3 regions of the Clostridium lapidicellarium genome follow, and region 3 is predicted to be linked to each of the others. Evidence: predicted binding sites of a transcription regulator. Region 3 holds the regulator's gene; each other region holds the start of a gene.
What was found. Region 3 encodes NrdR, which represses ribonucleotide reductase genes. Its sites were predicted from a motif close to CACNANATNTNGTG; they were not measured.

Region 1 (4,932 bases), on a different contig from region 3:
CTCTTTCACATTATCAACCCCTCACTATGGAGTATTATAATATATTTAATTAGAGTCTTTCAAGTAAATTCAACAGTAGGATAAAAATAATTTTCAATTATAAAGCATTTCCACAACCTTGTGGGATTTTAAACTCTTTTTTACATCAATAATCCTTTGATTGCCTGAACCCTTGAATTTTAATTTACTGTCCTTTTTATCTTCTTCAAATTTTCCATCAACCAATACATCTACATTGTTTATCAAGCTCTGCCACTGTTCATTTTGAGTGCTGCCAACAATATATTCAAAAGTATACCCCGTATAACACCATATATTCAAACCCAGCCGCTCTATTTTCTCTGCCAGGTAGGCGAACTCACCTGCCTGTTCAAAGGGATCTCCGCCTGAAAATGTTACTCCAGTTATCAAGGGATTGTTTTTAACCTGCATAATCAATTCATCTGTATCTTCAAGTTCTCCTCCACTAAAATCATGGGTGGAAGGATTAAAGCATCCTCTGCAGTTGTGCCTGCATCCTTGAGCAAAAAATACCCTCCTCATTCCAGGTCCATTGACTAAACTTTCATAGGCAATACCTGCAAGCCTGATTTTCTTTTTTACCACCAAGATTCGCCTCCCTAGACAATTTAAGAATACACGCATTTACTGTTTCTATTAGATATTCTATCTGCTCTTTCTGCAGACTTTCCCTTTCCAAATCTTTCATCCAGCGATAAATACCCTGTCACTCTTGATATACCCTGTATATTGCCGCTTCCGCATTTAGGACATATCTTCTCACCGTGCAGGTAAGTACCGCATTCTTTGCAGTATCTTATATGGAAATTTACCCCTATATAACTTATATTGGTATTGTCATATGCATAGTTTATTATATTTCTCACAATTTCTTCAGAAGGGTAATCGTCCAGTTCCACATAACTTATATGTCCTCCATTACATAATTTGTGATACGGTGCTTCAATATCAATCTTATCTTTTATCGATATCGGAAACCCGACAGGAACATGGTAGGAATTAGTATAATAATCCTTATCTGTAATCTCCGGAATTTCACCAAATATTTTTTTATCATGAACTATAAATTTGCCACTTAGTCCCTCTGCAGGAGTAGCATAACAGCTCCAATTCAGGTGTGTTTCTTCTGTAAGTCTATCGGTATAATCCCTTATATGAGAAATTATTTTAATCCCAAGTTTTCTGGAATTCTCATCTTCACCGTGATGTTTCCCCGTCAGTGCTACCAGTGTTTCTGCCAGGCCAATAAACCCTATTGCCCATGTACCCTGCTTTAATATAGGTTCTATGGAATCACCGTCTTTTAAATTTTCAGATCCCTTCATAAGTTTCTGTCCTGCAACAAAGGGCAGATCCCTTACTTTCAATCTCTTTAAAACGCCATATCTATGCATGAGAGCTTCTTTGCAAAGTTCCAGCCTCTTATCCAGGATCCTAAAAAATTTACTCACATTTCTCTTCGAAATAATACCAATACGCGGCAAATTTATAGTAACCGGAGCTATGTTTCCCCTTCCCTCGGGGCCCGGATCTCCATTTACATTGGAGCAAACATAAGTTCTGCATCCCATAGTAGCAGGTAAAATCCCCTTGTCATAATACAACTTGTTAAAATCCGCATCTAAATTCATAAAAGTTGGGTTCATTCTCCTTGAAGCCACCCTACACGCTATTTTGAAAAGATAATAATAGGGATCTCCCTCATTTTTATTTACACCTTTTTTAACTCTGAATATTATGTTGGGGAATATGGGCTGTTCGCCTTTTCCAAGTCCTTTTTCGTATTCAAGTAAAAATATTTCACATATCAAAGCTGCATCCTTTGATCTGGGTATACCTATATTTATAGAACTAAAAGGTACCTGAGAACCAGCTCTTGAGTGCATCGTATTTAAATTATAAATTATTCCCTGCATTGCCTGTTCAATACTTCTTCTCAACTTTCTATTCAAGATCCCGCTTATCTTGCTCTCTTTCACTCCTACAGATTTTAAATTCTCATTTATTTCCTCTCTGGTAGGCTCAACAAAAACAGCCATATCGTTGTCAAAATCCGGATGAGATTGTCCTCCAAACATATCATTTTGAGATGATTGCAGAAGTATACAGGAAAGTTCCGCAGCAGATTCTATTCTCTTGGGAGGTCTTATATTCCCATATCCTGTATTGAAACCTTTTAAAAGCATTCTTCTAGTTGGTATGTGAAGACAATTTACAGTAAGATTATAAGAATCCAGATCATGATAATATATATCTCCATTTTCATGAGCTCTGGCAAGATATTTGGGCATAGTAGCCAGATTATGCCATTTATTGGATTCGCTTGCTATTCTCAAAAGCTTTGCACTAAAATTATTGCCGACATTTGCATTATCCCTGTCTGTTTGAATTCCTATTTTATCTATGGTCTTCATGAGATCAGACTTTATCTCTCTTATATCATTTCTTTCTTTTCTGTAATTTGAATAAGCTAATCCTATTTTTAAATAGCCCCTTTTCATAAGCACTTTTTCAACCACATTCTGTATATCTTCTACATCTATCTCTTCCAGATTCAGTTTCTCCAAATGCTGTATGACTTCCTGGGTTAAATCAATAAACTCACTTTCTTTTAATTCACGGCCTATTTCTTCAGAAGCACTTTTTATAGCATTAGTGATCTTAACAGAGTCAAAATCAACCTTTCTTCCATCTCTTTTCACAACATGTAGCATATATAATACCTCCTGACCACTATATATTGTGTATCCACTCGATTTATTATACTATAGCATATTTTAAAAATCAATTTTCAAATTTCAAGAATAAGAATCAAAATAATGATAAAACTAATAAAAGCTTAGTTTTTAGGAGGACTTTATATGATTGGTAAAATAATAGATTTAAATGCTGCAGAAGCACTAATAAGTTTCAAAGATGGAGCCACAGCTTACACAAACATTTCCCGGCTACCTCCTAATATAAAAATAGGAGATACAATAAATGTAAACCCAAGCCTTCCATTTACGTTAAATGACAAACTTAAAAATACTTTTTTTCTTTAGAACATCTTAAAAGGAGTGCTGAAAATTATTCCTGCAGCACTCCCTACCAGATTCAACATTTAATTATAATTCACTCTTTATTCCACAGTTATAGCAGAAACCGGACAATTTTCCTCTGCCTCTTTTGCTGAATCCTGAACTTCTTCTGGTACTTCACCGGTAATTGCAACTGCCTTCCCATCATCATCCATTTTAAATACTTCAGGACATGTACTTGGACATAATCCACATCCTACACATACATCTTTATCAACTACTGCTTTCATAATATACTCCTGTTAAATAACAGGATGTTCACCTCTTTTTTATAATTTAATAATAAAATATTTTCACTAGTATTGTTCCCACAAAATCAATTTATTATATCTGCCTTCAAATCATTTCAACAAAGTTATAAAATTATTCAATAGATCATCATAATCAGGCAAGCTTTTTATGTAACTTTCCGCCCTTCCACTTTCCATGCTCTCCACCAGTCCAGAATTTACAGGCATTTCCCCCAATAGTTTTAAGCCAAGATATCGAGCCTGTTCCTCTGCAGATTTTTTGCTAAACAGCTTTATCTTTTTTCCACAGCTGCTGCACCTAATATAAGACATATTTTCCACTACACCTATGATATCTACGCCAATTTTTTCGGCCATTATAACTACTTTTTTTACTATCATCGATACCATATCCTGAGGAGTAGATACTATAACTATTCCCTGCAGTGGAAATTCCTGCATTATAGTAAGAGCTACATCTCCTGTTCCAGGCGGCATATCTACAAGGAGATAGTCTAAATCTCCCCAATCGGTATCAGAATACATTTGTTTTAGTACGCCTACTATCATAGGTCCTCTCCAGATAACAGGCTGTTCTTCCCTTTCTGTCAAAAGATTTAAGGATATAACTTTTATTCCCATAGAAGTTTCTACAGGTAAAAATTTTACCTGCTGCTCCCCATCAATTGGAACTATATCTGCCCTTTCATCATTTATTCCAAAAAATCTCGGCATGGATGGTCCTGTTATATCACCGTCAAGTACTCCCACTTTATAACCTGCACTTCTCAATTTTACAGCCAGTATACCTGTAACTGTTGATTTTCCCACTCCTCCTTTTCCACTCATAACACTTATTATATGTTTTATTTTGCCATATTTCGGTAATAAAAAATTACATTCACCTTGATCTTTACTTCTGCATGCCGTCTTAATTGAACAATTATCACAATTACTCATTTTTCCCCTCCTTAATTATAGAAACAAATTGCCCTCAACCATCTCTTTCACAATAGCACTATTATTAAAACAAAAAAGCTTTTTAAAAACTCCCGGGTTTATTTTTATAAACTTCTATATCCCATCCAGCACCATTATAATTGTCATATGCATAATATATTTTTTCACTTTTATCTTTCCTATTCCAGAATGTAATAGTCGCTTTATACAGTGTAGACTTATATCCCTCAGTTTTTATAGTAACCCACACATCGTATTTATCCTTGTCATTGTTTCCAATGCCGGCGTTTTTATACTTATCGTTTAAATCCGACTTAAATTCCTCTACTTCCGTAGACAATATAAATCTAGCTCCATCTATATCGTCTTTAAAATTTATTCCTATCTTTTCATTTTTATTTTTACCTTGAAAATACTCATCTAAAGCCTTCATAATCGATCCATAATAAACTTGCTTGAAATTATTTGGCGGCATTCTTATGTTCCAGAAATTGTTAATTATATCACTATCTATTCTCTTAGATATGATATATATTTGATTATTACTATAGAGGTTCCCCCCATCTTTTTTATCAAGACCGGCTACATATTTAAATCTATGTACCTTATTATTTCCCTCATATATTTCAAAAACATAGTCT
Region 2 (4,932 bases), on a different contig from region 3:
ATTTATCTGTTCAAATAAAAGTTTTAAAATTGACTTCTTTTTCTTTTCAGCTAATTTATTGGGTCCGTACTTATTCTTTCTAGCTAGAGCTTCCTCCGAACTCAACCCATTTACTATGTCGGTATTGAATTCTTTGATTATTTCATCCAAGCTTTTTTCAAACCACATAAAATCACCTACCCAACTTTTATTTTTTGAAAATACCGTAATCTTATACACATTAAATAGTTTATTATAACTATTTAATAAAAATTCTACAATATATCACAATTAACTATATATTGGTTGAGAGTTATGATAAGATTATACTATATGAACGGCTTTTTTTGAATCAAAAGTTGAAAATTTTCTTAAATAAAAACAGGAGGCATCTTATGGAAATTCCCAGAATTGGAGGAACCTCTTCTCCTTCTTCAAATAATAAAAACATAAAGATAAAAAAAGATTTTTCCCAAAGTTTCAATTCTCAAATGGAAAAAAAATCAGAAGAACAGCTCAAAGGAATGTTTAATAAAATAAAAAAAAGGGGAAACAGGTTAGCCGTAACGAAATGCTATTCGGATGTAAAATTATACAAAAAAATGATAAAAGAATATCTGGAATCTGTCTTAAAACACATGTACAACATAAAAAAAGACATAAGCTTTTGGCAGACACAATATTTCATAACCGTGGATACCATAGATAAAAAATTGGAAGAGCTCACCAAGGCACTCCTAAATGACCAAAAGGAAAATCTAAACATAGCTGCTACCATAGACGATATAAGCGGTCTTCTAGTAGACATCTATAAATAGAGCTTAAAATATATGCCTCTTCTAACTTTCCAATAATATAAAATTTCTATATAACTGAAGCCAAAATAAGAAGTTCTTCATTATCATTGTATATTTCATCAAACTGACTTATAGGAAGGGGATTGACCCCTCTACCCACTTCTATGGTGAATCCGGGCTTTCCATGATCCTGTATAAACCAGTCTTTATACCCTGAATAAGATGTTATGCCAGTGGTTTGCGCCAGTTCATACCCGCTTACTTGAGAGAATATTTCAGCTATTCTTCTGGACTCGGGAGGAGTCAGGGCATCATACTGCCAATAAATAACCTTTCCCTGGCTGTGATAGGCCAATACCATTCTGAAATCATGGCTATTCGTAAAATTGACCATGGCTCTGGTTTCAGGTTCTGATTCAGCATAGGGACCTGAATACCTGGTGGGTCCCGGGCCATATACACCGTAAGAAAGTTCAGCTTCTTTTGAAAGCTGCCAGTTTGCATTATAATTGTGATTTATATCAACACCCCTGTTGTTTGCTTCCCAGTTCCTTGAAAAATCAGTACTTCCTCTATTCCAATCTATGAGCTGATAATAATAGGGATTATTCCTGGTTAACCCATTCAGCACCAGCTCCACTCCATCAGGATTTACCATGGGAACTATATAGATACTGCTTCTCCTCCATATTTCTCCTATATTATAACCCCTTATACTTCTACCTTCCGAATAGGCTTTAGCGAAATTTTCCATAAATTTCATCAAAAGAGGTGTAGTTATCCATTCCAAAGCATGGTGCGAGCCATTATAAGATACCTGATTGCTTCCTGACCCGAGTTTCACATAATAAAGCTGCCTTCCAAGTACACTCTCACCGGCACTTCCTACAGTTATAAATGGATACCTGGCCTCAAGGCCCGCAAGATCCGTCTCAAGTACGCTGTAGGTATAATTTATATTTGTATCCACCACGTCTATGTTGTAAGGTACTTTAATTGTATTCCCCGGAATTAGACCCAAAGGCTCTACGGAAGGATTGGCCGTTATTATTTTATAAACTTGAGTCCCATACTTCTCAGCTATGCTGTACAGTGTATCACCTGATCTTATGACATATTCATCATAACCCAACATGAAGCTTTGGAGCACCCTATAAGTATCCGGCCCTATTATACCATCCGATATCAATCCATTGTTCCTTTGAAAATTTTCAACCGCCTCTTCAGTCTGCACACCAAATATTCCATCTACAGGACCGTGATAATAACCTATTTTACTTAAAACCGCCTGAATCTGCATTACCTGATTACCAGATGAACCTAATTTAAAAATAGGCATTTTACAATCTCCAAATATTATTAACACTATATTTTATACTTAACTTATAAAATAGGTGATATATATTTTAACAGCCAAAGTGTTTGTAAATTTCAGATTTTGTAATATACCCCTTTGCCGAATTCCTGAGAGATTCTTTTTCCTCCTCTGTAAGTTCTCTTACAACTCTCGCAGGTGATCCCATACACATAACTCCAGAAGGTATCTTTTTATTTTTAGTTACAAGGCTGCCTGCCCCTATAATGGTATATTCGCCAATTTCAGCATTATCCAATATTATAGAACCCATTCCAATTAAAGAATACCTTCCGACTTTGGCGCCATGTATTATAGCATTATGCCCTACGGTTACATATTCTTCTATTTCTACCGGATTCATTCCGCTGCTGGTATGAAGGGTACAATTATCCTGTACATTGCTTCCCTTTCCCACATATATGTAATTTACGTCCCCCCTCAATACAGCTCCAAACCATATATTGGCTTTTTCGTAGATTTTAACTTTTCCTATAATTTCTGCACTGTCAGCTATAAAACAATTTTTATTTATTTCTGGTACATAATTTTTAAATCTTCTTATCATACTATAATTCAATCTCCTTTCAGTATCAATTATAAACTATTTTGTAGTGAATATTAAAATAAACTTATAAAATACAGTTTATTTAAAAAACACGATAAAAAATGACATACAAATTAAATTGAACTTTTACAGGATATATAATATAATAAATAAGCACTATATATAGTATTAATATATATCGATTAATACTATATATAGTAGTTGCTTTATAAATACACACAACATGTACAATATATTTTTTACCATAAATTGGAGGTAAGTTGCAATTGAACAGCATAAAGGATTTATTTAAAAGATATTATACAAAATCCCTTGAAAAAAACAGCAATAAAACCGTATATGATCTATTCAAGTGGAAAAAAACGGATGTATTTTTAAAAGATCATAAAACCCACAAAGTTCTGGTGGATATGAAGGATCTGGAATTTCCAGAACAGTATTCCCAGAATGCCTGCGACATAATAGCTTCTAAATATTTCAGAAAAGCCGGTATTCCCGGAAAACTGGGCTATGAAAACAGCATGAAATCAGTAGCAGACAGAATGGTAAACTTTTGGCGTGAATCCTTAAAGGATGAAGGGCTTATAAAGACAGAAGAGGAAAGTTCTATTTTTTACGATGAATGTGTCTATGCATTTTTAAAGCAGATGTATGCCCCAAACTCTCCGCAGTGGTTCAATACGGGGCTAAAGTTATCCTACGGCATAAGTGGTACAAAGCAGGGCAACTACTATTTCGACGACAATTTAAATAAAGTGATGGAATGTAATGACAGCTATACTAGAACTCAAGCTTCTGCTTGTTTTATACTATCTATTGAAGACAAACTGCTGGGTTCTCATTCTATATCAGATCAATTTGTAACAGAAACAAAACTATTCAAGGGAGGTTCGGGAACAGGTACTAATTTTTCCCCCATAAGAGCAAAAGGTGAAAAATTATCTGGAGGAGGCTCTTCCTCAGGTCTTATGAGTTTTTTAAAGGCATTGGACAGAAATGCCGGAGCAATCAAGTCTGGAGGCACAACGAGAAGAGCTGCCAAAATGGTATGCCTGGATGTAGACCATCCTGAAATAATGAACTTTATAACCTGGAAATCAAAAGAAGAAAATAAAGTAAAGGCACTTGGTAAAATGGGATACGATACAGATTTAGACGGCGAAGCCTATGAAACTGTATCAGGTCAAAACAGCAACAATTCTGTAAGATTTTCAAATAGCTTCATGAGTAAAGTAGACAGACTAAAGGTTAATCCAGATGAGACGATAAAGCTCAGAGGTCGGGTTGATCCTAAGATTACGAAGACAGCAAAGGTAAAGGAAATCTGGGACACTTTCAACAGCTGTGCTTGGAAATGTGCGGATCCGGCGCCCCAGTTCAGCGATACCTTCAATGCATGGCATACATGCCCTGCAGGGGAAGACGGAAAAGTAAATGCACCGTATAATATGATAAATTCTACAAATCCCTGCGGAGAATATGCCTTTTTAGACAATACTTCATGCAATCTGGCATCCATAAATATATATAAATTTTATAATCCAGGCAAAAATACTTTTGATATGGAGGGATATCTACATATAATCAGCTTAGTTCAGCTGATACTGGAAGCTTCCATACACTGGGGACAATTTCCTACGGCAGATATAGCAAGAAAAACACATTTTTTCAGAACTACAGGCTTAGGCATATCAAATATAGCGTCCCTATTCATGGTCATGGGATATCCTTATGATTCAAACGAAGCCAGGACACTTGCAGCTTCATTAGTTGGAATACTTACAGGCCAATCCTATTATGTATCCTCTTTAATGGCAAAAGAAATAGGCCCCTTTGAAAAGTTTCAAATAAATAAGCCTTATATGATGAGAGTGATGAGAAATCATGCCAGGGCAGCTTCTGTAAATTTGGAAAAACTCTCAAAAACCATGGGATACAGTTTTTCAAATGAATTTGAAGGATTAAACTATACTCCTTTAAAAGTAAACCATGAAATTTTAAAAAGCCAAAATTTATCGTATTTGGGAACTACATTGACAAAATGCTGGGTAAATGCCCTTAAAAGCGGCGACAAATTTGGCTATAGAAACGCCCAGGTTACAGTTATAGCACCTACAGGCACCATATCCTTTGCTATGGACTGCGGTGCAACCTCAATAGAGCCGTTCTTCAGCCATATTGTCTATAAAAAATTATCCGGCGGCGGATTCATGACAATCATAAACCCCGTAATA
Region 3 (4,932 bases):
ATTGACAGGCTAGTGGCCTATATTAAAGATAGGAACAAGCTGTTTACATTGATTTACAATATAGATATTGTATTTAAGAACAAATGTAAAACTGTTAGAGCTTTTCTGGACACCGGAAATGAACTTAGAGAACCAGTGACAAACCTTCCCGTAATAATAGTTGAAAGCTCCGTGTTTGAAAATATGGATTTGAAAGGGGAATCCAAGTTTTACATACCGTACAGGGTTATAAATGGCGGGATTGGAAAGCTTCAGGGATTTAAGGCAGATGTGGTGAGAATAGATTTTGGGAAGGAAATTAAATATAGGGAAGCTATAATAGCTATTTGTCAGGAAAAATTAAGTAAACTGGGTGATTATCATGCTCTTTTGTCAAGAGGGATAATTTAAATAATCACGCTTGTATAAATAGTAAAAAACATTTGATATAGTGGGGGATAATTATGCTTAACTTAAAAATATTATTAAATAGGATACTTGTAAAATTTAAATTTCTAATAAAAGATATATATTATATAGGTGGCAATGACGTCTTACCTCCGCCTCTTAGTAAAAAAGAAGAAGAGGAATTGGTCTCAAAACTGGTATCTGGAAATGAAAAGGTTAAATCTACCCTTATAGAAAGGAATTTACGACTTGTAGTCTACATAGCCAGAAAATTTGAAAATACGGGGGTAAATGTTGAAGATCTTGTATCTGTCGGGGCAATAGGGCTTATAAAGGCGGTGAATACCTTTAATCCTGAAAAAAAGATAAAATTGGCTACTTATGCTTCTCGATGTATAGAAAATGAAATACTTATGTATTTGAGAAGAAACAGCAAGGTGAAAGCGGAAATTTCTTTTTATGAGCCTTTAAATGTAGATTGGGATGGAAATGAACTGCTTCTTTCTGATATTCTGGGGACCGGCAATGACGTGGTTTATAATTTTATAGAGGATGAAGTGGATAAACAGCTTTTGGTTATTGCCATGAAAAAATTAAGCGACAGAGAAAAGGAAATAGTGAATTTGAGATTTGGGTTAAATGGCAAAAAGGAAAGGACTCAGAGAGAAGTGGCGGATTTGCTTGGAATATCTCAGTCGTATATATCCAGACTTGAAAAGAGAATAATAAAAAGGTTGAAAAAAGAAATAAATAAAATGTTATAGGGTTGTCTTTAGTATAAAATTTGGCCTCTTAGTAAATACTTAAAATGCTATATATTCTAAAGGGGCTGATTGCATGATGATTAATAAAGTTGAAATTTGCGGTGTAAATACATCAAAATTGCCGGTTTTGAAGGGAAAAGAAATGAAAGAACTCTTGATAAAGATGCAGCAGGGGGATGATAAAGCCAGAGAAAAATTTATAAAAGGCAATTTGAGGTTGGTATTGAGTGTAATACAGAGATTTAATAATAGGGGAGAAAATGTAGATGATTTATTTCAGGTAGGATGTATAGGACTTATGAAGGCCATTGATAACTTTGATTTGAGTCAAAATGTTAAATTCTCAACTTATGCAGTTCCCATGATTATAGGTGAAATACGAAGATATTTGAGGGACAACAATTCCATAAGGGTGAGTAGATCACTCAGAGACATTGCCTACAGGGCGCTTCAAGTCAGAGATAGATTGATAAGGGAGAATAACAAAGAGCCAACTATATCTCAAATAGCTAAAGAGCTGCAAATACCCAGGGAAGAAGTTGTTTTTGCATTGGATGCAATTCAGGATCCGGTTTCTCTGTTTGAGCCCATATACCACGATGACGGAGACGCCATTTATGTGATGGATCAAATAAGCGATACTAAAAATGCAGATGAAAATTGGCTTGAGAATATAGCTATAAAGGAAGCCATGAAAAAATTAAACGACAGGGAAAAACTGATATTGAATTTGAGGTTCTTTGATGGGAGAACTCAAATGGAAGTGGCAGATGAAATTGGGATATCTCAGGCTCAAGTATCCAGACTGGAAAAGACTGCATTGAGGCATATGAGAAATTATATATGATATCTATAATATAAATACAGCAATTTTATGGGGAATATAAATGGGGGGTGTACATAAATATGGAAGATGATCTGTTTTCCCTGGTTAATTTAAGGGATATGGAGGTTATAGACATAAATACCGGTACGAAATTGGGATTCATAAAGGATTTAAAAATAAATTGTGATGAACACAGGATAATATCGATTGTCTTGCCTTCTCAAACCACTAAAATGTCTCTGTTTAGCAAAAACGAAGATGTAGAAGTGCCCTGGGAAGATATAAAAAAGATAGGAGTGGATGTGATTTTAATAGATGGAAAAAAATTATCAGAGAAGGATTGAAAAAATAAGTTGAAAAATACCAGACGAAAAGGTGTATAATTGTTATAATATATTATACAAAGGACGTGAATTGAATTGAAATGCCCTTATTGTGGATACGGGGAAAGTAGGGTAGTAGACTCCAGAGCTACAGATGATAATATGGCCATAAGAAGGCGGAGAGAGTGTCTTAATTGCAATAAAAGGTATACAACTTATGAAAAGATTGAAAACGTACCTATACTTGTTATAAAGAAAAATATGAATAGAGAGTATTTTGACAGAAATAAAATATTGAACGGACTTATAAAAGCATGTCAAAAAAGACCGGTTTCTCGAAAACAGATTGAAGGCATAGCAGATGAAGTGGAAAAAAGGATAAACAATAAAATGGTCACGGAGATAAGATCTTCTGAAATAGGTGAAATGATAATGGAGCGTTTGAAAAAGGTGGATGAAGTGTCTTATGTTAGGTTTGCATCTGTTTACAGACAGTTCAAGGATATAAATACCTTTATGGAGGAGATAAAGAATCTTATTTCCCATAAGGGAGACAAGTAAGTCCATGTGATCAGTCAGAAATATTTATGAAAGGTTGCTCTAAGGTATATTTTAGAACAATCCTTTTTTTATGTCCATTTGGAAATGTTGACTTAGTGGTGTTTATTCGTGATATAATAACTTTGAGTGCTCTAAGAAAGGAGTAGTAATTAATATGAAAAAGCTTGCAATCGGGCCGTATGAATTTATAATTTTAGATCTTAAGGGAGCAAAGGCAGTATTTTCAACAGCTAAGGGAAATTTAAATTTTAATAAAGCAGAGGATGAAGGAAGAAAAAATATTAAAAACTTGAAAAAATGGTTTAAACTGAAAAATGTAGGATTTCTAAATCAGGTTCATGGATGTAGAATTGTCATGTATAATCCCGAGGATGAAATAAAAGACGGAGATGGGATAATTACGTATAGCCCCTGCACGGCTGTAGGTGTTTTTAATGCGGATTGTGTTCCTGTTCTTATATACGATGAAAGGGAAAAGGTAGTGGCTGCAGTTCACAGTGGATGGAGAGGTACACTTGCCTGTATAGTCTCTAAGGCTGTTGAAAAACTTGAAGAGGAATACAGCAGTAAACCGGAAAATTTGCATATATGTGTGGGACCTCATATTCACAGCTGTTGTTACGAAGTAGGGGAGGAACTTATGGATAAGTTTAAACACACACCTTTTTATAGAGACAAGGATATATTTAAAGGTAGAAACCTGGATTTAAAAAAATGTATACTGTATCAGCTGGAGGGGAAAAAAATAAAGAGGGAAAATATAAATTATTTAGATATTTGTACAGCATGTAATATGAAGTTTCAGTTGTATTCTTATAGAAGAGACAGGGGTACTGGAAGGATGTTTTCATTTATTTACTTGGATTAAACTTTAGTCTATAAGGAGGATAAATGTATGTTACAGAGAAAAATATTGATAGTAGATGATGAAGAGCATATCTGCGAACTTATTGGATTTAATCTTAGAAAAAGTGGATATAAGACCATTGCGGCAAATGACGGCTTAAGCGGGCTGAAAATAGCGAGAAGGGAAAAACCTGATCTCATACTGCTGGATGTCATGCTGCCCGAACTGGATGGTTATGAAGTCTGCAAGGAGATAAGAAAGGACAGCGAAATATCTTCTACTCCTGTGATAATGATAACCGCCAGGGGAGAAGAATTTGACAAGGTGCTGGGACTTGAGCTCGGGGCAGATGATTATATAACAAAGCCATTTTCCATAAGAGAAATGGTAGCCAGAGTAAAAGCTGTCTTGAGGCGTTTGGAAGAAAGAAGCACAAATAAGACCTACAGTTTCGGAGATATAAGTGTAGATTTTGACAAACATGAAGTGGTTAAAGATGGACATAAAATTGAACTTACGTTAAAGGAATTCGAACTTCTGAAAATACTCGTAGAAAACAGGGGCAGAGTTATGACTAGGGATTTTTTGTTGGATAAAGTATGGGGCTATGAATATGCCGGAGAAACAAGAACCATAGATGTACACATAAGACATTTGAGACAGAAGATAGAGGACGGTGACAAAGCTCCCAAATATATAGAAACCATAAGAGGAATTGGCTATAGATTCAATTCGGAAGAATAGTTGGTGATAAAATGAGAAAAAAATTGATGCTCTCTATGCTGGTTACTCTTGTATTCAGTATGCTCATAACCACTTTGCTGTTTGTAATTATTGAGAACCGCGAGTATATTGAAAACTTGAAACAGACTCTGAAATTAAATAACCAGATCATAATAGATGTGATTCAATACAGGCTTCCGGAAAATAAAGATGATTTTCCCATAAAGAAATTTAAAGACAATATTATAAGAGAAACTCTTATAGATAAGCACGGTAAAGTTCTCAGCGATTCTGTAGCTTCCAAGGAGAGTATGGGAAATCATAATTCCAGGAGGGAAGTAAAAGAAGCTAGGAAAAATAGAATGGGTTATGATATAAGGATCAGTGATACTACAGGTAAGAAAACGCTGTATTTTGCCACTGTATTTGGGGATGGGTATATAATGCGAAGTGCCCTTACCATGCAGACAATCAAAGGACTCGAGGGGAATTATCTTAAAT

Region 1: a site for NrdR is predicted at 2,753-2,766, ahead of nrdD (anaerobic ribonucleoside-triphosphate reductase). Genes of this name have one in related genera too.
Region 2: a site for NrdR is predicted at 2,853-2,866, ahead of AB8S09_RS10565 (vitamin B12-dependent ribonucleotide reductase). Genes of this name have one in related genera too.

What each region holds. Positions count from the first base shown of each region.
Region 1 is NZ_JBGFFE010000002.1:297,238-302,169, forward strand. Features, by position in the region: gene AB8S09_RS03390 (ArsR/SmtB family transcription factor) at 1-9, opposite strand, end outside; gene nrdG (anaerobic ribonucleoside-triphosphate reductase activating protein) at 94-645, opposite strand; gene nrdD (anaerobic ribonucleoside-triphosphate reductase) at 630-2,735, opposite strand; gene AB8S09_RS03405 (hypothetical protein) at 2,883-3,065, shown strand; gene AB8S09_RS03410 (ferredoxin) at 3,143-3,331, opposite strand; gene AB8S09_RS03415 (Mrp/NBP35 family ATP-binding protein) at 3,443-4,291, opposite strand; gene AB8S09_RS03420 (YhfM domain-containing protein) at 4,374-4,932, opposite strand, start outside.
Region 2 is NZ_JBGFFE010000015.1:27,607-32,538, reverse strand. Features, by position in the region: gene AB8S09_RS10585 (calcium-translocating P-type ATPase, PMCA-type) at 1-168, opposite strand, end outside; gene AB8S09_RS10580 (YaaR family protein) at 375-797, shown strand; gene AB8S09_RS10575 (M14 family metallopeptidase) at 844-2,115, opposite strand; gene AB8S09_RS10570 (gamma carbonic anhydrase family protein) at 2,183-2,698, opposite strand; gene AB8S09_RS10565 (vitamin B12-dependent ribonucleotide reductase) at 2,965-4,932, shown strand, end outside.
Region 3 is NZ_JBGFFE010000001.1:168,018-172,949, reverse strand. Features, by position in the region: gene spoIIGA (sigma-E processing peptidase SpoIIGA) at 1-390, shown strand, start outside; gene sigE (RNA polymerase sporulation sigma factor SigE) at 444-1,151, shown strand; gene sigG (RNA polymerase sporulation sigma factor SigG) at 1,225-1,998, shown strand; gene AB8S09_RS00855 (YlmC/YmxH family sporulation protein) at 2,058-2,321, shown strand; gene nrdR (transcriptional regulator NrdR) at 2,397-2,861, shown strand; gene pgeF (peptidoglycan editing factor PgeF) at 3,016-3,729, shown strand; gene AB8S09_RS00840 (response regulator transcription factor) at 3,757-4,452, shown strand; gene pnpS (two-component system histidine kinase PnpS) at 4,464-4,932, shown strand, end outside.